DNA from 4 places in the Pseudomonas sp. S2_E02 genome. Region 1 is predicted to be linked to each of the others. Evidence: riboswitches for the same ligand, from Rfam matches in the RefSeq annotation. Region 1 holds a riboswitch; each other region holds the start of a gene.
What was found. A riboswitch is a leader RNA that binds a small molecule or an ion and turns the genes downstream of it on or off. The one in region 1 is predicted to bind cobalamin.
Positions count from the first base shown of each region.

Region 2: it holds a riboswitch for cobalamin, as region 1 does, so the genes downstream of both, AB4O01_RS03575 (TonB-dependent receptor plug domain-containing protein) here and cobW (cobalamin biosynthesis protein CobW) in region 1, are expected to answer to the same signal.
Region 3: it holds a riboswitch for cobalamin, as region 1 does, so the genes downstream of both, AB4O01_RS02790 (ABC transporter substrate-binding protein) here and cobW (cobalamin biosynthesis protein CobW) in region 1, are expected to answer to the same signal.
Region 4: it holds a riboswitch for cobalamin, as region 1 does, so the genes downstream of both, cobO (cob(I)yrinic acid a,c-diamide adenosyltransferase) here and cobW (cobalamin biosynthesis protein CobW) in region 1, are expected to answer to the same signal.

Region 1 covers NZ_CP162761.1:1,638,244-1,643,627, reverse strand. Annotated here, with positions in the region: gene AB4O01_RS07405 (hypothetical protein) at 1-1,050, opposite strand, end outside; gene AB4O01_RS07400 (2OG-Fe dioxygenase family protein) at 1,050-1,802, opposite strand; cobalamin riboswitch at 2,153-2,364, shown strand; gene cobW (cobalamin biosynthesis protein CobW) at 2,464-3,537, shown strand; gene cobN (cobaltochelatase subunit CobN) at 3,541-5,384, shown strand, end outside.
Region 2 covers NZ_CP162761.1:800,042-805,425, reverse strand. Annotated here, with positions in the region: gene AB4O01_RS03590 (L-dopachrome tautomerase-related protein) at 1-374, opposite strand, end outside; gene AB4O01_RS03585 (zinc-binding alcohol dehydrogenase family protein) at 423-1,430, opposite strand; gene AB4O01_RS03580 (LysR family transcriptional regulator) at 1,541-2,434, shown strand; cobalamin riboswitch at 2,480-2,685, shown strand; gene AB4O01_RS03575 (TonB-dependent receptor plug domain-containing protein) at 2,778-4,715, shown strand; gene AB4O01_RS03570 ((2Fe-2S) ferredoxin domain-containing protein) at 4,715-5,074, shown strand; gene AB4O01_RS03565 (ABC transporter substrate-binding protein) at 5,071-5,384, shown strand, end outside.
Region 3 covers NZ_CP162761.1:629,191-634,574, forward strand. Annotated here, with positions in the region: gene AB4O01_RS02775 (GNAT family N-acetyltransferase) at 1-177, shown strand, start outside; gene AB4O01_RS02780 (ABC transporter ATP-binding protein) at 161-925, opposite strand; gene AB4O01_RS02785 (FecCD family ABC transporter permease) at 922-1,926, opposite strand; gene AB4O01_RS02790 (ABC transporter substrate-binding protein) at 1,935-2,948, opposite strand; cobalamin riboswitch at 3,093-3,286, opposite strand; gene AB4O01_RS02795 (Ppx/GppA family phosphatase) at 3,329-4,264, opposite strand; gene phnX (phosphonoacetaldehyde hydrolase) at 4,612-5,384, opposite strand, start outside.
Region 4 covers NZ_CP162761.1:6,421,397-6,426,780, reverse strand. Annotated here, with positions in the region: gene cobD (threonine-phosphate decarboxylase CobD) at 1-145, opposite strand, end outside; gene cbiB (adenosylcobinamide-phosphate synthase CbiB) at 138-1,046, opposite strand; gene bluB (5,6-dimethylbenzimidazole synthase) at 1,043-1,693, opposite strand; gene AB4O01_RS28885 (cobyrinate a,c-diamide synthase) at 1,741-3,090, opposite strand; gene cobO (cob(I)yrinic acid a,c-diamide adenosyltransferase) at 3,087-3,698, opposite strand; cobalamin riboswitch at 3,780-4,009, opposite strand; gene AB4O01_RS28875 (hypothetical protein) at 4,173-4,757, shown strand; gene AB4O01_RS28870 (PQQ-dependent sugar dehydrogenase) at 4,824-5,384, shown strand, end outside.

The sequences.
Region 1 (5,384 bases):
TTCATTGAGCTGCTGCGCCGCTTGCCGGGCCCGTTCGCCTTCGAGCAACAGCAGGTGCGTGTCGGAGGGGTGCAGCGTCCAGCCCGGCAGGTCGGCGAGTGCGTCGTGCAACTGGCGAGTATTGGCGCACATGCGTTGGGCGTAGGCCTGGCCGTAGCGCTGGGTTTCCAGCAGGCTGACGAACAGTTGCAGCAGACCGGGCAGATTGGGCGAGGACACCAGCGCATCGCTGAGCGTTTGCTCGATCCGCTGGGCCAGATCGGCACGCCGGCAGACGATCAGTGCCCGGTGCGGACCTGCCAGGGATTTGTGGGTGTTGCCTTGAAGAATATCCGCCCCCTCGTCAAGCGGATTGGGAAAGGCCTTCCCGGCGATGAGGCCCAGAGTGTGCGACGCATCGTAGATGATCAGTGTCCGCTCAAAGCCCCGGCGGTTCAGCAGCGCGCGCAGTGGTTTAAGGGCGATTACCCGTGTGGTCAGACCATGATCGAGCAGTACGGCTGCCGGTTGTAGACCGCACGACTGGAGTTGCCGATCAACGTCCCCGAGATCAATTTGTCCGTCAGCCGTCAGTTTCAAAAAGACGCTGTGCCGGCCCATCTTCTGCACCAGAGGCCCGGTTGCGAAATGCCCGCCGCTTTCGGGCGCCAGTGATAATACGCAGTCGCCCGGCTCGGTCAGGGCGGCCAGCACGCTCAGCGTGCAGTGCACGCCGGAGAGCACACGGTATTCGACGAACGGCGCGTTGAACATTGCCTGCACGGCTTGGGTCGCCAAAGCCTTTAATGTTTCGACTTCGGGGAAGTGTTCGACCTGCATACCATTGAATTCGGCGGCATAGCATTGACCGTCAATGGCCTGTGCATTGAACAAGTAACGCTCGTAATGGCGATTCTGTCCTAGCGTGCGTGCAGTCTCGGACAATATGTTTTCATTGGCGGTCAGCGATAGTGTGGAAGTTCTTCGTGCGCACGCCTGTTGAAACTGTTCAATGATGAAGCTATGCGCGAGTGGGGTACTGACTGAAAGTGCATGAGTCGAATGATTCATTAGTAGTCCGCCAGGTCGAAGTCGATAATCAACATATCGCGACTGCCGCGATCCGAATTAATGCTCGATGTTTGCAGTGGGGAAACTTCATGCAGAAGTATTCGGTCATTCAAGACGACGGTTTCCAGATAGTCAGTCAAAGTTGCACTGAATACTTGGCCACCTTCTTCATCAAATATCCGGCTTTCGCCACCGATGACATGCTGACGTTGAATCAGGTGTTGAAAGACAAAATCGTGCCCGTCGCGATGTCGGCCCTCAGGAGTGGCCTGGCCAGCATTGCCTTGATCGCAGAGGATACGGAACTGATGGCAGGTCACGAGCCAGTCGCGCGGGCCCAGCGCCATGTCCAGCAGTGCCAGGTCGGCGGCCAGCAGTGTCTGTAGAATCGGGGAGTCAATGAACGTCGCCTCGCAGCGGGTGTAGGTGCGCTGCACCCCGCCCAACAGCGGGTTGTCGGTCTCGGCTTGAAAAAAGTGGCAGTCTTGTAGCGCCGTCCACTGGCGTTCCCGTTGGCGATACTGGAACTTGCAGATACGTCGTTCGCGAAGACCGTTCTCTGCGCTGAGATACGCATCGGTATGCAAATGCTCCCAGGTCGCATTGAATGCCCTGCATGCTTCGCGTCCCAGCAGCGCAACATCCAATGCTGGATAGTGGGCACTGTGCGCATAGTGGCAATTGCGCAGTAGTTCGGAAAGTTCCTTTAGTCCGGCATCACTTGATAGCCGTAACGCGTTACCGGCACTCATGTTGTGGATACCCATGGGTGCAGGAAAGAAATAGGCAGGATCAAATACTGATAATAATCAGCCATGCAAGAAATCCTTTCTTGAGAGACTCATAGTCCTTGTGCGAACTCATCGTTCATATCTTGTATTGATTTATCAATTTGGTTTTTGTAAAGATATGTAATCAAATGCGCGCAGCCGCTCTATTTCAGGGTTTAACTCGGTGGTGGTTTTTTAATTTAACGGATAGGGCATGTAAGACATAACTTACAACTACTTATTAAGTGAGAAGTGTTCGCAATCATTAGATGGAAAAGTTGCTGTCCTTATAACCACAATGATCCAGGCGTTGACCCGCCTGCCGTGCATGCGTAGCCTTGCGCATTCGAGGTTCTCCGGCGTGTGCCGGAGCTAAGAAGGGAACGCGGTCAATGCCGCGGCTGCCCCCGCAACTGTGAACGGTGATGTTCGCTGCCACGCCACTGCCAGCTCAACTTATGAGCCCGCGGGAAGGCGCAGCCAACGCCAGGCCCAGCGCCTGAACACCGTCAGCCAGGAGACCTGCCTCGTCACAGATTCTCACTACAACCGGGCGGGGTGATCCGGTGGCGAACTCTCCAGGCACGCACGCGCGTTGCCGGTTCTCGTCCCGTATGCCCGCCGCTTGCCAAAGGGCATACCGATGAAAACACTGGCCAAACTCCCCGTCACCATCGTCACCGGCTTCCTCGGCTCGGGCAAGACCACGCTGCTGCGGCACATGCTCGACAACGCTCAGGGCCGTCGTATCGCGGTGATCGTCAACGAGTTTGGCGAGTTGGGCATTGACGGTGAAATCCTCAAGCAATGCACCATCGGTTGCACCGAAGAAGAAGCCACCGGTCGCGTTTACGAACTGGCCAACGGCTGCCTGTGCTGCACCGTTCAGGAAGAGTTCTTCCCGGTGATGCGCGAACTGGTTGCCCGTCGCGGCGATCTCGACCATATCCTTATCGAAACCTCGGGCCTGGCCCTGCCAAAACCGCTGGTACAAGCCTTCCAGTGGCCGGAAATCCGCAGCGCCTGCACCGTTGATGCGGTGATCACCGTGGTCGACAGCCCGGCCGTCGCTGCTGGCACTTTCGCCGCGTTCCCGGATCAGGTTGATGCCCAGCGCAAACTCGATCCGAACCTCGACCACGAATCGCCACTGCACGAACTGTTCGCCGATCAACTGGCCAGCGCCGACCTGGTGATCCTCAACAAGGCCGACCAGACCAGCGCGGAAGATCTCGCTCGTGTCCGCGCTGAAGTCGCCGAAGAGCTGCCGCCAGCAGTGAAAATCATCGAAGCCAGCAACGGCCGTCTGCCGCTGGACGTGCTGATCGGCCTCGGCGCCGGTTCCGAGGAGCACATCGACAGCCGCCACAGCCATCATGATCACCACCACGGTGAAGGCGATGACGACCACGATGACCACGATCACGACGCCTTCGATTCGATCTCCATCGAACTGCCACAAGCCGACGAAAGCCTGCTGCTCGACGCCCTGACGCAACTGGTGGTCAAGCACGGCATCCTGCGCGTCAAAGGTTTCGCCGCCATCCCGAACAAGCCAATGCGTCTGCTGATCCAGGGCGTGGGTACGCGTTTCGACAAGCATTTCGACCGTCAGTGGGGCGCTGATGAAGCGCGCGTCACGCGTCTGGTGTTGATCGGCCAGGAGCTCGACGCCGCGCAACTCGAAGCGCAACTGCGCGCTGCGCTCAGCGTTTAAGCCATGCACCTGCTCAGGACTCAGCCCGGCGGTTTCGTCTCGGATGACAACATTGCCGACCTTGGCCAAACCCCCGCCGAGCTGGTGATCCTGTGCAGCGGCGACTCCAGTCTGGCGCTGCTCGCCGAAGCCGCGCAGCAGTTGCCGGAAGATTACCCGAGCCTGCGTCTGGCCAACCCGATGCAGGTGCAGAATCACGCTTCGGTCGATTTGTACGTCGATGAAGTGCTGCGCCACGCCAAGGTGATCCTGATCTCGCTGCACGGCGGCATCGCCTATTGGCGCTACGGCGTCGAGCGTCTGATTGAACTGTCCGAGCGCGGTGTGCAGGTGATTCTGGTGCCGGGCGATGACCGTCCTGACCCGGAACTCAGCGACCTGAGCACCGTCAACGCTGTGGATCGTGATCGCCTCTGGCAATTCCTGCGCCAGGGCGGACTGGGCAATGCGCTGGACTTTTTCCGCTGCCTCGCCAACCGTTGGCTGGCTCGCGATTACGTCTGGGAAGAACCGCAGGCGCTGCCGCGCACGGCGATTTACCACCCGAATAAAACCAGCGCCGCACTGAGTGACTGGCAAGCCGATTGGCTGCCTGCACATCCGGTCGCGGCGGTGTTGTTTTACCGCTCGCATCTACAAGCGGCGAACACCGCGTTCATCGATGTGTTCTGCCAGCGCTTGCAAGCGGCGGGGCTGAATCCGCTGCCGATCGCGGTGGCCAGTCTGAAAGAACCCGGCTGCCTGACGGTGGTCGAGGACTGGCTGGACGAGGTTGAGGCCGGGGTGATTCTCAACACCACCGGGTTCGCTCAATCCAGCCCGGAAGCGCCGCATCTGCGACCGTTTCGCCGCAATATCCCGGTGATCCAGGCAATCTGCGCGCAGGACAACGAGCCCGGCTGGCGCGACAGCGAGCAAGGCCTGGGGCCACGGGATCTGGCCATGCACATTGCCTTGCCGGAACTCGACGGGCGCATCATCAGCCGACCGATCAGTTTCAAGGATCTGGCCTGGCGCAGTGAGCGCAGTCAGTCCGATGTCGTCTGCTACCGCGCGCAACCTGAGCGCATGTATTTCGTCGCTGAACTGGCGCGGCGCTGGATTGATCTGGCGCAAGTACCAAATGGCGAAAAACGCATCGCATTGATCCTCGCCAACTATCCGACCCGTGATGGCCGCATCGGCAACGGTGTCGGTCTCGACACGCCGGCGGCGGCGCTGAACATCCTGCGTGCATTGCAGGCTGAGGGATATCCGCTCACCGCTGAACTGCCGAATAGCGGCACCGAGTTGATCGAGCAATTGCTCGGCGGCGTCAGCAACGATCTCGACACCATTGATCTGCGTCCGTGCCAGCAAAGCCTGGCGATGGACGCTTATCTGACGATGTTCAACGCGCTGCCCGAGGCCAATCGCAGCGCTGTGATCGAACGCTGGGGCACGCCGCAAAACGACCCGATGTGCCGCGACGGGAGGATGATGATCGCCGGTCTGCGCTTCGGCCTGACCTTCGTCGGTATTCAGCCGGCGCGCGGTTATCAGGTCGACCCGAGCGCGGTCTATCACGACCCCGATCTGGTGCCGCCGCACGCTTATCTGGCGTTCTATTTCTGGTTGCGCAACACCTACGGCGCCCACGGCGTGATTCACGTTGGCAAACACGGCAACCTCGAATGGCTGCCGGGCAAAGGCGTCGGTCTTTCGGAGAACTGCTGGCCGGATGCGTTGCTCGGTCCGCTGCCAAATATCTATCCGTTTATCGTCAACGATCCGGGGGAGGGCGCGCAGGCCAAACGGCGCACGCAAGCGGTGATTATCGATCACCTGATGCCGCCGCTGACCCGTGC
Region 2 (5,384 bases), 840 kb from region 1:
GCGGTATCGAGCAACCAGACACGACCGCGCCCGTCGGCCACCACGCTCTGTACGCTGATCAGACCATCACTGGGATCGTTGAGGTTTTCCTGGTTGATCGCCGCGTTCGGGTAAGCCACGACTTTGCCGTCGCGGATCTCGCCCACGGTGAACGGCACGTTGTCGCCCCAACGCGGGAAGTTGACGAAGATTCGTCCGGTCTCGGTGACGGAAACGCCGGTGGGCATTGCGTCGTAGAACGCATGGACCTGTTCGAGCTTGCCGAAGGATCGGTCGGCGGGGGCATTGGCCGGCAACGGCACGGCGCTGATTGCATGGGCGAACGGCGCTGCCATGACCATGACCAATGCAGCAGAAAGCTTTTTCATACGCATGAGCTGCTCCTGACCGGCCCGCGTGCCGGCCCGTCTGAATGAGTGAAATCAGAAACCTTCGAGTACCAGTTTGCCTCGGGCCTTGCCGCTCTCGACCAAGGCATGGGCACGGCGCATGTTTGCCGCGTTGATCGCGCCAAAATGTTCACCGACGGTCGTTTTCAAAATGCCCTGGTCAATCAGATCGCTGACGCGATTGAGCAGGTGATGCTGCTCAATCATGTCCGGGGTTTCGTACAGCGAACGGGTGAACATCAGCTCCCAGTGCAGCGAGAGCGACTTGCGCTTGAGCGGCATCACGTCGAGGCTTTCAGGATCGTCGATCACGCCCAGACGCCCTTGTGGTTGGAGCACTTCAATCAGCTGCGCAAAATGCTCCTCGGTATGGGTCAGGCTGGCGACATGGCTGACCTCGTCGATGCCCAGTGCCTGCAACTGTGCGAGCAGCGGCTGACTGTGATCGATGACGTGATGCGCGCCCAATTGCCGGACCCAGTCAGCCGTTTCCTGCCGTGAGGCGGTGCCGATGACGGTCAGCCGCGTCAACTGTCGGGCCAATTGCACCAGCATCGAACCGACGCCGCCCGCTGCCCCCGTGATCAACAGGCACTTGCCCTGCCCTGAACCTTCGGTGACACCGAGACGGTCAAACAACAGCTCCCAGGCGGTGATCGAGGTCAACGGCAATGCCGCGGCATCCGCAGCACTTAACGAACGCGGTTTGTGCCCGACGATTCGCTCGTCCACCAGGTGAAATTCGCTATAACTGCCGGTGCGGGCAAGGGAGCCTGCGTAGAACACTTCGTCGCCAGGCTGAAACAGCGTCACTTCAGTCCCGACCTCGCGGACGATGCCGGCGGCATCCCAGCCGAGGATTTTCGGTTCTTTGGTGAAAGTGCCGGCGCGTACTTTGGTATCGACCGGATTGACCGACACCGCACGAACTTCTACGAGCAAATCCCGGGGGCCGGGAGTTGGCACCGGAAGGTCGATGTCCTGCAACGATTGCGGATCTTCAATGGGCAAAGCGTGTTGGGTGAAGGTGATGGCTTTCATGGAAACTCGCTGTCTGAAGAGCTGATGTGCTCGCTTGCCGCCATCTTCGACTTCCCAAGCACAAAGAAAAACCAGCAGAATGCGCCAACACTTTCACTTCAGGAGTGAAAATGATCCGCATCGATGATCTTGGTTTGTTCACCCGCAGCGCCGCGCTGGGCAGCTTCACAGCTGCCGCCCATGAGGCGGATTTATTGCCCGGTCAGGTTGCCGCGGCGATCAAGCGTCTGGAGCGTGAGCTGGACGTGCGCCTGTTTGCGCGCACCACCCGCAGCCTGCGATTAACCGCCGAGGGCGAGCAATACTTGCCCACTGCCCACTCGGTGCTGGAGGCGCTCAAGCAAGGCAAGGAAAACCTGCGCGGTGAAAACGCCACGTTGCGCGGCGTGTTGCAAGTGACGGCGCCGTCCGATCTGGGGCGCAACATTTTGCTGCCGTGGCTCACACTGTTTCGCCGCCAGCACCCGGAACTGACCTTGCGCTTTTCCCTGTCGGACCAGATGGCCGACTTGTTTCGTGACCCGGTAGACGTGGCGATTCGATACGGCTCGAATGAAGATGCCAACTACGTGGCGCTGCCGCTGGCACCGTGGAACCGGCGGGTGCTGGTCGCCGCACCGGAATACGTGGAGCGCCACGGATACCCGCAAACGCCGGATGATCTGCACAACCACGCTTGCCTGCTCTACCAGCAAGGCGGCCGGATCTACGACAAGTGGAGTCTGGGCAGTGAAACGATCCAGGTCTCGGGACCGATGTTCAGCGACGACGCCGACATCGTGCGCCGCTGGGCGTTGAGCGGCGAAGGCATCGCCAACAAATCCTGGCTGGACGTCAGTGCAGACGTGATCGCAGGGCGACTGGTCGTGCTACTGAAGGATTTTCCCGGCAATGCCTCACCGTTGAGTCTGGTGTGCCCGCATCGCAAGCAGATCACCCCGGCGGTGTCTCAGCTTTATGCGTGGTTGAGTGGCCAGTTTGTCGCTCTGGAACGTATCCAATAGCTCCCCTGGTGGTTGCCGCATTGACGAGACGCTCCTCGAATGTTCAGATGCCGGCCAGTTTCAGGTGTCCCATGCCGCCGTGCATGGGGTGAAACGGGAAACCGGTACGTTCTTTTCGAACAAGTCCGGTGCTGCCCCCGCAACGGTATGCGCGTGATGTTTTCAATACACCACTGTGGCCAGACGGCCATGGGAAGGTGAAAACCTCTATACGCGCGAGCCCGGAGACCGGCCTGGAATTTCGTTTGGCAAAATCCTGCGGTGGGCGGGCATGGGCCGGTATTGGCTGTGCGCGATGCCTTCTCTTGCATGCTCTTCTGCGAAGATCCTTTTCGAGAAGACAATGATTCGACCTTTCAACACTTCTGCTCCAACCCTGTTCCTTGGCTGCCTGTTCAGCCCGCTGCTACTGGCCGACGACGCGCCGCTGGAACTCAATCAACAAATCGTTACTGCACCGTCAGTGGAATCCACCACCGTCGCCGAGATGGCCAGATTCGGCAGCAAGGTCGAAATCGTCAGCCGCGAGCAGATCGAACGCGCCGGCCCCAGCGCCGATGTCAGCCGCGTGATGCAGATGTTCATTCCAGGCTTGTATGTGGCGCCGAAAAACGGCCCTTTCGACTACGGCACGTATTCGCTGCTCGGCGGGCGCAACGACGACACGCTGATCCTGCTCGACGGCGTGCGCCTGAACAATCGCCTGTACGGCGGCCTCTATCTGGACACTCTGCCGGCCAACGCCATCGAACGCATCGAAGTGCTCAAGGGTGGGCAGAGCCTGTTGTTCGGCACCCAGGCCGTGTCCGGCGTGATCAACATCGTCACCCGCAGCCCGCAATCGCGCAAAGCCGCCGGCGAGGTGAATCTGGGCGTCGACAGCTTTGGCGGCACCACCGAAGACGCCCGCGTCGAGAATATCTTCACTAACGGTTTCGGCGACCTCGGTTTGCTGGCGTACGTCAGCCATAACGTCTCCGACGGTTACCAGCCCTATCGCAACCGCGACATGAAAAACGATTCCGGCAAGGATCGCGCCTACGAAGTCACCACGTTCGGCGGCAAGGCGATTCAGTCATTCGGCGATGATTCGCGGCTGGAGCTGTTTTACCAATACGCCGACGCCAACCTCGATTTCGCCCGCCCGGTCGACAACCACAAGACCACTAACGACCGCGTGCAGCAGATCGCCACGGCGACCTTCGAGCAGACCGTCAATGAGCGCCTGAGCTACTTCGTCAAAGGCCATATCAACGACTGGGACACGCGTTATACCCGCGTCAACAACGTGGAGGGCGGCGGCACCAAAGTAATCAATCACAACGACTATTGGGGCTTCACCGATTGGGGTGTGCAGGCCGAAGGCAAGGCTGAATTGCCCGGCGGCCATGTGCTGGTGTTTGGCACCGACAACCAGTGGTTCAAGGGCCAGGACGATGTGCTGATCATCGATAACGACAAGGCCGAAGCCCACGCTTTCTACACGCAACTGCGCCCGCAGATCGACGCCCTGCCCGACTGGCACCCGAGCATCGGTGTGCGTCACGAGGCCATGAGCGGCGGCGACAGTGCCACCGTCGGCATGCTCACTTCGCTGTATGACCTCAATGACAATTGGTCGGTGCGCGGCCAGTACGGCAGCGCCTACAAACTGCCAAACGCCGAGCAATTGTTCGTCAATGAACCGGGCGACGAGATCGGCAATCGCAACCTGAAGCCGGAAAAAAGCCGCAATGCGGAGCTGGGTGTCGACTACAAAGGCTTTCTGCTCGACCGCGAATTCAGCGCCAGCGTGACCCTGTTCAAACGCAAGATCGACGACTTGATCACCCTCGACGACATTCAATGGGTCAACGGTGAAGGCCAGGTGCGTATGCGCGGTTTCGAGGCCGACGCCAAACTCGCGCTCAACGATCAGTGGAGCCTGCAAGCGGACATGACCCGCAACCTCACCGAATCGCGCAGCGGTGTAACCCTCAACGATATCCCGAGCTTCTTCGCCCGTTCACACGTGGGTTATGAATCGGAAAATCGCCTGTGGGGTGCCGGCGGTGCGATCCGCTATATCCGCGACATCAAAAGCTCGAAGCAAGTCGAGTACGGTAACTATTCCGTGGTCGACGCCGACGCTTATCGCTACCTCGACAACGCTCATCAGCACCGAGTGAGCCTGCTGGTGGAAAACCTGTTCGACCGCGATTACGTCACCAGCCGTTCGAGCAACGTCGACAACCTCGGCCGGCCGTTCACCTCCGAAGTGCGCTACACGTACCGCTTCTGATGAGTGAAATCAAAACCGTCGACGGCGTCGACACGCACCCGGACTGGTCAAATGTGCCCGAGCATGCGCGCCATGTATTCCTCTGCACCGGCCCGCGTTGCACCCAGCGCGGCGCCTTGCAATTATGGAAAACCCTGCGCCGGCATTTGCTCGCGCACGATCGCATCGAGACGCCGGATGGCGTCTTGCTGACGCGTACGCACTGCCAGTTTCCGTGCAATCTGGGGCCGATTGTAACGGTGTATCCGGAGCGCTGCTGGTATGGCGTGCGCAGCCATGAAGATGTGCAGCGGCTGGTCGAGGGGCATCTGGTGGGCGGTGAAGTGGTTGCGGATTTGCTGATCAAGGTGCAGACATGAGATCGATTCTGTACGTACTTGGCGCCCTGCTCTGCTCAATGCCTGTACTCGCCGACAGCTACCGCAATTGCGGCGAAGAATGGAGCGCCGATCAATCTTCGCGCATCGTCGCGCTCAATCAGCATGCGGCCGATCTCGTCCTCGCACTGGGTGCCGGGCCAGCGCTGGTCGGCGTGGCGTATCTGGATGACACCGGTGCCGGTCAGCGCCAAGCCGAGTATTTCGGCGTACCGGTAATCGCGCGGCAGTACCCGGCCAGCGAAGTGCTTTACGCTGCGAAGCCGGATCTGGTGATCGGCGGTTTTGCCAC
Region 3 (5,384 bases), 1.0 Mb from region 1:
CGATCAATCAAAGATCTGGCAGTCGCCAGCGAAGTAGAAGTGATCTACCTGCACACCCATCCATTTCTGCCGGGCGCCATCGAATTCTGGCAGCGCCAAGGCTTCAAGATTATCGACGTCGACGCTGACCCGGTCTGGCAAACAACCCACATGCACAACGTCATGAGTGAAATCTGAGAATCTGCGCCCCATCGAACGGGTCCGTCAGGTAATGCGCCCTGACCCCGAACGTCTCCTGTAAGCGCTGCGGCGTCAGCACCGCCAACGGTTCGCCCAACGCCACCAGCCGCCCGCGTTCCAGCACCGCCAGACGATCACACTTCAGCGCCTGATTGAGATCATGCAGAGCGATCAGCGTGGTCACCGGCAACGCCCGCACCACGTTGAGAATGGTCAGTTGATGCTGAATGTCGAGGTGATTGGCCGGCTCGTCGAGCAACAGAATCTGCGGCCGCTGCGCCAGTGCCCGGGCGATGTGCACCCGCTGCCGTTCACCGCCGGACAGGCTGCGCCACAGACGCGTGCGCAGGTGCATTGCGTCAACGTCGGTCAGCGCCTGCTGAACAATCGCGTCGTCGGCCTGCGACCACGGTTGCAGCGCCGACAACCACGGCGTACGCCCCAACGCCACTGCGTCGAACACGCGAATGCCATCGTCGGTATCAGCTTGTTGCTCAACCACCGCAAGCTTTTGCGCAATGCTGCGCCGGGCCATTTTGCCCAGGCGCAGACCGTCGAGCAGCACCTCGCCAGCGCTCGGTTCACGCAGCCCGGCCAGCAACTTCAACAGAGTGGATTTGCCCGCGCCATTCGGCCCGACAATGCCCAGGGTTTCGCCACGCTGAACCTCAAGGCTGACACCGTTGAGCAACTCGGCGCCGCGCACCCTGAAGCTCAGGCCGGAACAACTCAAAACACTGTTCATCGTGCCGACCTGCGGCCAACCAGAATCAAGGCAAACACCGGCGCCCCGACCAGCGCGGTAATCACCCCGACCGGAATCACCTGGCCCTTGATCAGTGTGCGCGACAGCACATCGGCGGCTATCAGAAACACCGCGCCACCCAACGCACTGGCCGGCAGCAACCGCGCATGACCGGTGCCCAGCAACAGACGCGCGGCATGAGGAATGACCAGACCGACAAAACCGATCGAGCCGACAATCGACACCATCACTGCCGTCACCAGCGCTGCACAACCGATCAGCAGAATCTGCACACGCCGCACCGGAATGCCGAGCGACGCCGCCGAATCCGCACCAAAGGTAAACGCATCTAGCGCCCGCCGATGCCACAGGCAGACAACCAACCCCAATACGGCCACTGGCACCGCCAGCCACACCGATGGCCAGCGCACGCCGCCAAGATTGCCCAGCAACCAGAACATGATCCCGCGCGCCTGCTCGGAGCTGGCCGAGCGGGTGATCAGAAACGCCGTCAGCGCATTGAACAGCTGCGAACCGGCGATCCCCGCGAGAATGATCTGCCCGGTACCGCTGGCCGAGCCGCTGACCCGCGCCAGCACAATCACCAGCACGAACGCCGTGACCGCGCCGGCGAAGGCACCGACTGACAGTGAGATGATCCCGGCACCTACGCCAAGCAGCGCGACCATCACCGCTCCGGTCGAGGCGCCGGCAGAAATGCCCAGCAGATAGGGATCGGCCAACGGATTGCGCAGCAGCGACTGTAAAATCACTCCGCAGGTCGCTAACCCTGCACCGCATGCCGCCGCGACCAATGCCCGGGTCAGGCGGTAGTTCCAGATGATGCCTTCATCGATCGGGTCGAGGACATGCCCGGCGCCCCACAGTTTGTTCGCCAGCACTTGCAACACCACGTCCGGTGCAATCGAGGTTTCACCGATGGCCACGCCGGCGACCACTGCAATCAACAGGGTCGCCAGGGCCAGGAACGTGCGGATCAGGCTGGCACTCATTGCGACAGGTCATAGCCGTTGATGGCCGTGGCCAATTGCTCAATGCCCTCGAACATGCGCAGGCTCGCCTGCAGGGCCATGGCGTCGATAATGATGATGCGGTTGTGTTTCACCGCGTCCATGTTGCGCGTCACCGGATCACTGCGCAGGAAGGCGAGTTTCTTTTCATAGTCGTCGGCGGGGAAACGTCGACGATCCATGCGCGCGATGACCAGGAAGGTCGGATTGGCCTTGGCGATGGTTTCCCAACCGACGGTTGGCCACTCCTCATCGGACGCCACCACGTTGCGCACGCCGAGGGTGCTGAGCATGAAATCGGGAACGCCTTTGTGCCCGGCCACGAACGGCTCGATGTCCATTTGTGCGCTGGAGAACCACACCAGCGCGCTGGCGTCTTTGAGCTGTTTGCCTTGGGCGGTGGCAATCGATTTGGCGAGACTTGCCTTGAGTTGATCATTGAGCTGCTGGCCACGCTCCTGAACATCGAAGATCTGCGCCAGTTGGCTCACGCTTTTGTAAATCGTCTCGATGTGAAACGGCGCCAGTCGCGTGCCATCGGCGCCGACGAGGTTGTCCTTGGCTTCGCAATCGGAAGGCAGCAGGTACGTTGGAATCTTCAGTTCATGAAACTGCTCGCGCGTGCCCACCGCGCCTTGCGGGCCGACCATCCATTCCAGTTCCACGGCGACCAGTTCCGGACGCTTGCCGATTACCGACTCGAAACTCGGCTCGTTGTCAGCCAGGCGCTCGATCTGGTCGTTTTGTGCCTTGTATTTGGCCAGCACATTGTTGAACCACAGTGAGGTGCCGACGACTTTGTCGCCCAGGCCCATGGCGTAGAGCATCTCCGTGCCGGCCTGGCCGATGGTCACGGTGCGCGTCGGTGCGTACTGGAAGGTCAGGGTGCTGCCGCAGTTCTCGACCGTCAGTGGATAGACAGTCGGTGCCGCCTGCGCCAGGGCGCCAAGGCTCAGGCCGGTGATGAGGGTGGCGATGCGGGGCAGCAGCATGGGGCAGTCTCCAGGGGAACCGTACGGGGAGCGGGAGAGTACGGTCTGGAAACACACCATCGAACGCGGTCAGGAAAACAGCGCAAGGCCGGGCAGCCAACGAAGACGCGCACGGCACGATGTCCTTCCCGGACACCCCGCCGGTTAGTAATCACTGTGCCGGCAGGTCTCCTGACTGATGCGTCATCGCCTGGCTCCGGCCTTCCCGGGATTCACCCAGTGGCAGTCGTGGAGCAGGCTCGGCACCTACAGTTGCGGGGGCAGTTCCGGTCAATGCTGTGCAAGCACCCCGGATTCCCTATTAGTCCCGTTCGGGAACCAGCGGCGGCATGGTAGTCGATCAAGCCGCCGAAGGGGAGACGAATCTGTTGCGGCGAGGATTAGTGCTGGCTCATCAAACCGTGCAACACGCCCAGACGCAGGCCCGGTTCGGAGGGCAGCATTTGTGCGATACCGAACACTTTGAATGCCGCCAGCATTAACACCAGACCGCCGGGCAGAATGCTCTGGCGGTGTGGTTGCAGGCCTGCGAGCTTGAGCTGTTGCACGTTGTTTACCTTCAACAACAGCAGCGACAGGCGCAGCAGGCCGCCGTAGGTGATGCCGTCCTGGCCGAAGTCGTTGAGGCGATTGGTCTTGAGTACTTTGGCGAGCATGCGCGCGGTGCCGGAAGAGCCGATGGTTTGCTGCCAGCCCTGAGCACGGTAGCGCCGGGCAACTTTTTCAAACTGCAGGATGGCGAAGCGTTCGGCCTCCTGTAGCGCGCTGGCGGACACATCGCCGCCGCGAAAGAATCGCGTGCTCAAGGTGCCGCTGCCGATGGCGATGCTTTCGGTTAACAAGGGTTGTGAGCCCTGGCCGAGGATCAGCTCGGTGGAGCCGCCGCCGATGTCGACCACCAGGCGCAGGTCGTCGGCGCTGGGCAAGGCGTGAGTTACGCCGGCGTAGACCAGCCGCGCCTCTTCATGGCCGCAAATGACGTCGATGGGAAAGCCCAGATGCCGCTCGGCACTGGCCAGAAACAGTTGCGCGTTGTCCGCTTCACGCACCGCGCTTGTGGCCACCGCACGAACACGGCCGGCCTCGAAACCACGCAGCTTCTTGCCGAACCGCGCCAACGCCTGCCAGCCGCGATCCAGTGCCAAGGCATCCAGTGCGCCGCCATCAAAGCCTTCGGCGAGGCGCACCGGTTCGCGCAGGGTTTTCACTTCCTGAATCTGCAAGCCTTTGCGGCTGCGCACCGACTGGCCGATCATCAGGCGAAAGGCGTTCGAACCCAGGTCGATGGCGGCAAACAGCGAGGCGTCGTCTTTCATGGGAATCCTTGCAGAGCATCCGTCGCGAGGCTCAAGACGGTTTGCGAGGATTCTGCCGTGATCTTGATGACATCCTGATGACGGGGGCGGGGCGATTGAATGAATTTGCGACTGTCACGACACTGTCATTATCCGGCGTCTATGCTGAGGTCAATACATCGCGTGTTCTTAAAGTTTTTGCTGCCAGTTTTGGCAGCTTTTTTTTGCCCGCGATTTGGCTGTTGATCGTTCCCACGCTCCGCGTGGGAACGCCTCTAGGGACGCTCCGCGTCCAGTGACGCGGAGCGTCACGGGCTGCATTCCCACGCAGAGCGTGGGAACGATCAGCGCGGGGTGCGGACGATCAATCAGCAGGACTGCGGAGTTTCGCCCCGGGCCAGGCGCGCATTGATGTCTTCGATCACTTCGGGCAGTTCGGCGATGGTGTCGATCAGGTAGTGCGGGCGCGAAGGGGCGAACATCTTGCCGATCCGCGCGCGTTCTTCCGCCAGTCGATCCGACGGCAACGCCTTGTATTGCTCATAGGTCAGGCCCAGTGCGTTGCCGGAACAGGTCAACGCCACCGTCCACATGCCGGCGGCGCGGCCTTCGAGAATTCCCGGCCAGGTGTCGTCGACCTTGACGCAGGCGGCCACGTCATCGATGCCCAGGGCAATCACGTTGGCCAACGCCTGCGCCGGATACGGCCGGCCATTGGGCACTTCATCGGTGGCAACGACATGACCGGCGACATAGCCATTTTCCCGCGCCAGTTCGACAACCTTGGCCATTACCACCGCCGGGTAGCCCGAGCACGAACCGATTTTCAAACCCTTGTCGCGCAATGCTGCAATGGCTTCGAGCGCGCCCGGAATCAGCGCCGAATGCAGGGCGATTTTCTCGATCTGCAGCGGCATGAAACGTTCGTAGATTGCCGTTACATCGTCGTCACTCGGCAAGCGATCAAACGCCGCGCGGTAACGCTCGGCAATCTGCGGCAGGTTGCACAGCGTGCGAATGTGATCCCACTTGCCCATGCCCATTGGCCCGCGCGCTTCTTCCAGCGACACGGCGACGCCAAACTCGGCAAAGGCCTCGACGAAAATCTGCGTCGGCGCAAACGAGCCGAAATCGACAACGG
Region 4 (5,384 bases), 1.8 Mb from region 1:
CCGGCAAGCGCGCCCAGGCGCGCAGCGGGATTTCCGGGATCGGAAATGGCCACGGCGCGAGGCCGCTGGACAGGTCGAGCCAGTCCGCCTCGGCAATGCCGTAATCGTGTGCAGCCTTGCGCAGCCGGCCACCGTGCTCAAGCATAGAATTCAGCCCCCACGCAGAGAATCAGCAGCCATAACCATACCCCGCGCTGGACCAATTGCCAGCCACGGTCGATGGAATCGGCATCCGCTGGAGCGCCTTCGCCGAGTTGCGGACGGTCGTGAAGTTCGCCGTGATAGATCGCCGGGCCGCCCAGCTCCACGCCCAAGGCACCGGCCCCGGCAGCCATCACCGGGCCAGCGTTGGGGCTGTCCCACTTCGGCGCCTGCGCGCGCCAGCACTTCAGCGCGAGTCGGGTTTTACCCAGCAGCGCGTAGGTTAATGCCACCAGACGCGCAGGAATGTAGTTCAACACGTCGTCGATTTTTGCCGCTGCCCAACCGAAACGCTCAAAGCGTTCGTTGCGATAGCCCCACATCGCATCGAGCGTGTTGCTCAAGCGATAGAGGACCACGCCCGGCGCACCCGCCACGACAAACCAGAACAGCGCGGCAAACACCGCATCGCTGCCGTTTTCCAGCACCGACTCGGTGGCGGCGCGGGCGACGGCGGTGCTGTCGAGTTCATCGGTCTGGCGGCTGACCAGATAGCCGACACGCTTGCGCGCCTCGTCCAGATCATCCGCGCGCAACGCGGCGGCGACCGGCGCGACATGTTCACCGAGGCTGCGCATGCCAAGGGCGCAATACAGCGCGAGAATCTCGACGACCCAGCCCACGTATGGCGCCCAGGAAAACGCCGTGGCGAGCAAGGTCAGCGGCAGCACCGCGATCACCCACGCAGTGACCCCATGGCTGCGCCAACCCCGGCCACCGGCGTTGAAGCGTTGCTCGATGCGCCCGGCGAAATTGCCGAACGCCACCAGCGGATGCCAGCGTTTCGGTTCACCCAACAGCGCATCCAGCGCCACTGCGGCGACACTCAACAACGCCACACTCATTGACTCACTCCCCAATAATTTTCGTACAGCAACTCATTGAGCGGCCGCGCCTGCGCCCACCCTTCGAGTACCAGCATCGGCGCCGGATAGAATTCCTTGACCGGGCCCAGGCATAAAACCGCCAGTGGCTTGGCACCCTCGGGCAGCTTCAGCAGATCCGCCAACGCTTGCGGTTCGAAAAGCGAGACCCAGCCCATGCCCAGGCCTTCGGCGCGCGAGGCCAGCCACAGATTCTGGATCGCGCAGGACAGCGAGGCCATGTCCATTTCCGGCAATGTACGGCGACCGAAAATGTGCTTTTCGCGATCATCCATCAACGCGGTGACCAGCACTTCGGCGCAATCATTGATGCCTTCGACCTTGAGCTTCATGAACTCGTCACTGCGCTCGCCGAGGGCTTCGGCTGTGCGGATGCGTTCTTCTTCCACCAGATTCTGGATCTGCCCGCGCAGGCTGCGGTCGCTGATGCGGATGAAACGCCAGGGCTGCATCAGGCCGACGCTTGGGGCCTGGTGGGCGGCTTCCAGTAGTCGGCGCAACAGCTCCGGTTCGACGCTGCCGCCGGTGAAGTGGCGCATGTCGCGGCGTTCGGCAATGGCTCTATAAACCGCTTCGCGCTCGGCTTCGGAGAATGTGTTGTCGGTCATGGCCCTTTCGCGAGCAAGCTCGCTCCCACATTGGACGGGATGCTTGCTCAAGAAACGCGATCCCCTGTGGGAGCGAGCTTGCTCGCGAAGGCGGCCTCACGGTCTGGCGCAAACAATGCGGCAATCGCACTCGGGTTCGACGGGAAATAGAAGTGCACATAAGAAGCCGTCATCCGCCCTTCCCGATAAACCGCCTCGGCACCGCGCCCACCATTCGGACTCAAACCCCGCGCAATCGGCGCCAGTTCGGTAGTCGTCAACGAATGATGATAAGTGTGCCCGCGCAACGAACCTTCCGGCAGATCCACCGCTTGCAACGCCAACGCCGCCAGACGCTTCTGCATCACCGCATCGCCCTTAAGCAGCCCGACCAATTCAGCGCGGGTGCCTTCAACGTCAGTCAACGAATCGAGCAGGTACAGCATCCCACCACACTCGGCGAGCAACGGCTTACCCGCCGCATGATGCGCGCGAATCGCCTCACACATCGCGGTGTTCTGCGACAACGCAACGTGGTGCAGTTCCGGATACCCACCGGGCAAATACAGGCTATCCGCTTCAGGCAATTGCGAGTCGCGGATCGGCGAGAAGAAACTCAACTCGGCGCCCATCGCCCGCAACAGATCGAGACTCGCGCCGTAGGTGAAAGCAAACGCTTCATCACGGGCGACGGCAATCCGCACATTCTTCAGCAACGGCTCGACAGCGATCACGTCCGGTGCGGCAAACTCCACCGCCGGTGGCAGCGCTACCTCGCAACTGCTGGCCAATGCGTCGGCGGCGGCGTCGAGACGCACATCCAGATCATTCAATTCACTGGCCTGGACCAGGCCGAGATGACGACTTGGCAGTTCGATACCGGTTTCGCGGGACAACGCACCGTACCAGCGCAGACCTTCGGTGAGGCTGCCTTCGAGCAATTGCGCATGGCGCAAGGTGCCAACGCGGTTGGCCAACACACCGGCAAACGGCAGATCTGGCTGATACTTGGCCAAGCCGAGCGCCAGCGCACCAAAGGTCTGCGCCATCGCCGTCCCATCAATCACCCCGAGCACCGGCACGCCGAAGTGCCGCGCCAGATCGGCGCTGGACGGCGTGCCGTCGAACAGGCCCATCACGCCTTCAATCAGAATCAGATCCGCCTCGGCGGCGGCTTCCCACAACAGACGACGACTTTCCTGCTCGCCGACCATCCACATGTCCAGTTGATACACCGGCGCACCGCTGGCGCGCTCGAGAATCATCGGATCGAGAAAGTCCGGCCCGCATTTGAACACGCGCACCTTGCGCCCCTGATTGCGATGCAAACGGGCGAGCGCGGCGGTGACGGTGGTCTTGCCCTGACCGGAGGCCGGCGCGGCGATGAGTACCGCCGGGCAGTGACGTGGTTGATTCAAAGTTCGACGCCTTTCTGCGCTTTGATGCCGGCCTGGAAGGCATGTTTGAGCATGCCCATTTCGGTGACCGTGTCGCCCATCTCAATCATTTCCGGCTTGGCCGCGCGACCGGTGACGATCACATGCTGCATCGGCGGACGCGCCTGCAGATCGCTGAGCACCTGATCGAGATCGAGGTAGCCGTGCTTGAGGGCGATGTTCAATTCGTCGAGCACCACCAGACCGATCGACGGATCACGCAGCAATTCGCGGGAGACCGCCCACGCGGCTTCGGCGGCGGCGATGTCACGCTGACGATCCTGGGTTTCCCAAGTGAAACCTTCGCCCATCACGTGGAAGCGCACTTGCTCGGGGAAGCGTCGGAAGAACAACTCCTCACCGGTGCTGTTACGGCCCTTGATGAACTGCACCACGCCGCACTGCATGCCGTGGCCCATGGCACGGGCGAGCATGCCGAACGCCGAGCTGCTTTTGCCTTTGCCGTTGCCGGTCAGCACCAGCACCAGGCCACACTCGTCAGGCGAGTTGGCGATGCGTTCGTCGATCACGGCTTTTTTGCGCTGCATACGCGCCAGATGGCGTTCGTCGCGCTCGGGGGAATCAGTCATGGGGGAGCTCTCCGTTGAGGCTGGATAACGGCGGGCAGGCACAAGAATAGACGGCAAAAAGCCTGGCATCGCCCACCGTGATGCCGCTGGATGGATCAGGCCGGTCTCCGGGCTCATGAGCGGCGCATGCCTGACTGCGCGCCTTCCCGCTTCTTTCGAGGCAGTGGCTCAAGGCGCAGTTTTCACTCATTTACCGTTGCGGGGGCAGCGCCGGGATCGTGGTGGTTCTTCGTGCGAAGACAACCCTCACCGGCTTCCCTGTTTCACTCTGTCGACGCAGGTCACAGAGCACCTGAAACAAGCCGCGAAGGTTAGAGGGTTGGGGGTGGAGCGTCAATTAAAGAGGCGGCCATCGGGCGAATAACTGCCGCCGATCACTTATCTGCCGCCAATCTTGTGCCACACTGATACAAATGATATCAAAGAGCCATGCTTTTCTCGAAAAGCCCACTACAACAATAAAGGATGATGACGATGCAAGGCATGATCATCAGCAACCCGCGCCTGGAATTCCTGCGCCCAGTGCTTGAACGCTGGTTTGACTGTATCGACCGCTACAACGCCGTGCGCGGCGACAGCGACACCCCTTACTGGCATGATGAGAAAGCCAATCTCGGATTGCTCTCGGCGGCGGCCTGGATGGCTGAGCTGGTCACTTTGAACGAGACTGCCACACGTAAACAGAACGAAGAAGGCGAGCGCAATGCCCGCGCCGATCTGTTTCTCGCCGGTGCCGAAGACCGCGCCTTTATCCAGGCCACTCAGCGCTGGCCAAAGGTCACCAACCTGAATCTGACTCAAGCTCTGCTGGACATCACCAACGACGCCAAGCGCATCAGTTATGCCAGCGACCTCAAGCTCGGCTGCCTGTTTGTCGCGCCGCAAAAAGCCCAGCACAGCGCCAGCCCCGAAGAGCTGCAAGACATGGTCGACGACCTGCAAAAGGAACACACCTGCGCGGTCGCCTGGTATTTCCCCTACGCCTACCGCAAATTGCGCAGCGAAGCCGGCAACTATCACCCGGGCATTGCCGTGCTGTTCAAGGAAGCCCGCGGCTGAGCAGTTGAACCATCGGGCTTGCGCCCTCCTCTATGATTAGGAATGCATTCATAGGGAAGATCAGCAATGCGCAAGCCCCAGCTCGTTTTTGTCATCGCCTTCGCCGGAGGACTCGCCGCCTGCGGTGAAACCTCCAGCCTGCAAGTCTCCGACGGCACCGGCCCGTCACCGAAATTGCCTGAACCAAACAAGACCCTGATTCCGACGGTGAACATCGCCCCGGCGATCGGCTGGCCCGCGGGCGGCAAACCGACCGCAGCGGCCGGTACTCAGGTGGCAGCCTTCGCTGAAGGCCTCGATCATCCGCGCTGGCTCTATGTGCTACCCAATGGCGATGTGCTGGTGGCGGAAACCAACGCCCCGCCGAAGCCTGATGACAGCAGCGGCATTCGTGGCTGGGTGATGAAAAAGGTCATGGGCAAGGCTGGCGCTGGCGTACCGAGTCCGAACCGCATCACCCTGCTGCGTGACGCCGATCATGATGGCGTCGCGGAAACACGCACGGTGTTTCTGCAGAACCTCAACTCGCCGTTCGGCATGACCCTGGTCGGCAATGATCTGTACGTCGCCGACACCGACCGCCTGCTGCGCTTTAACTACGAACCGGGCGCGACCGAGATCAAATCG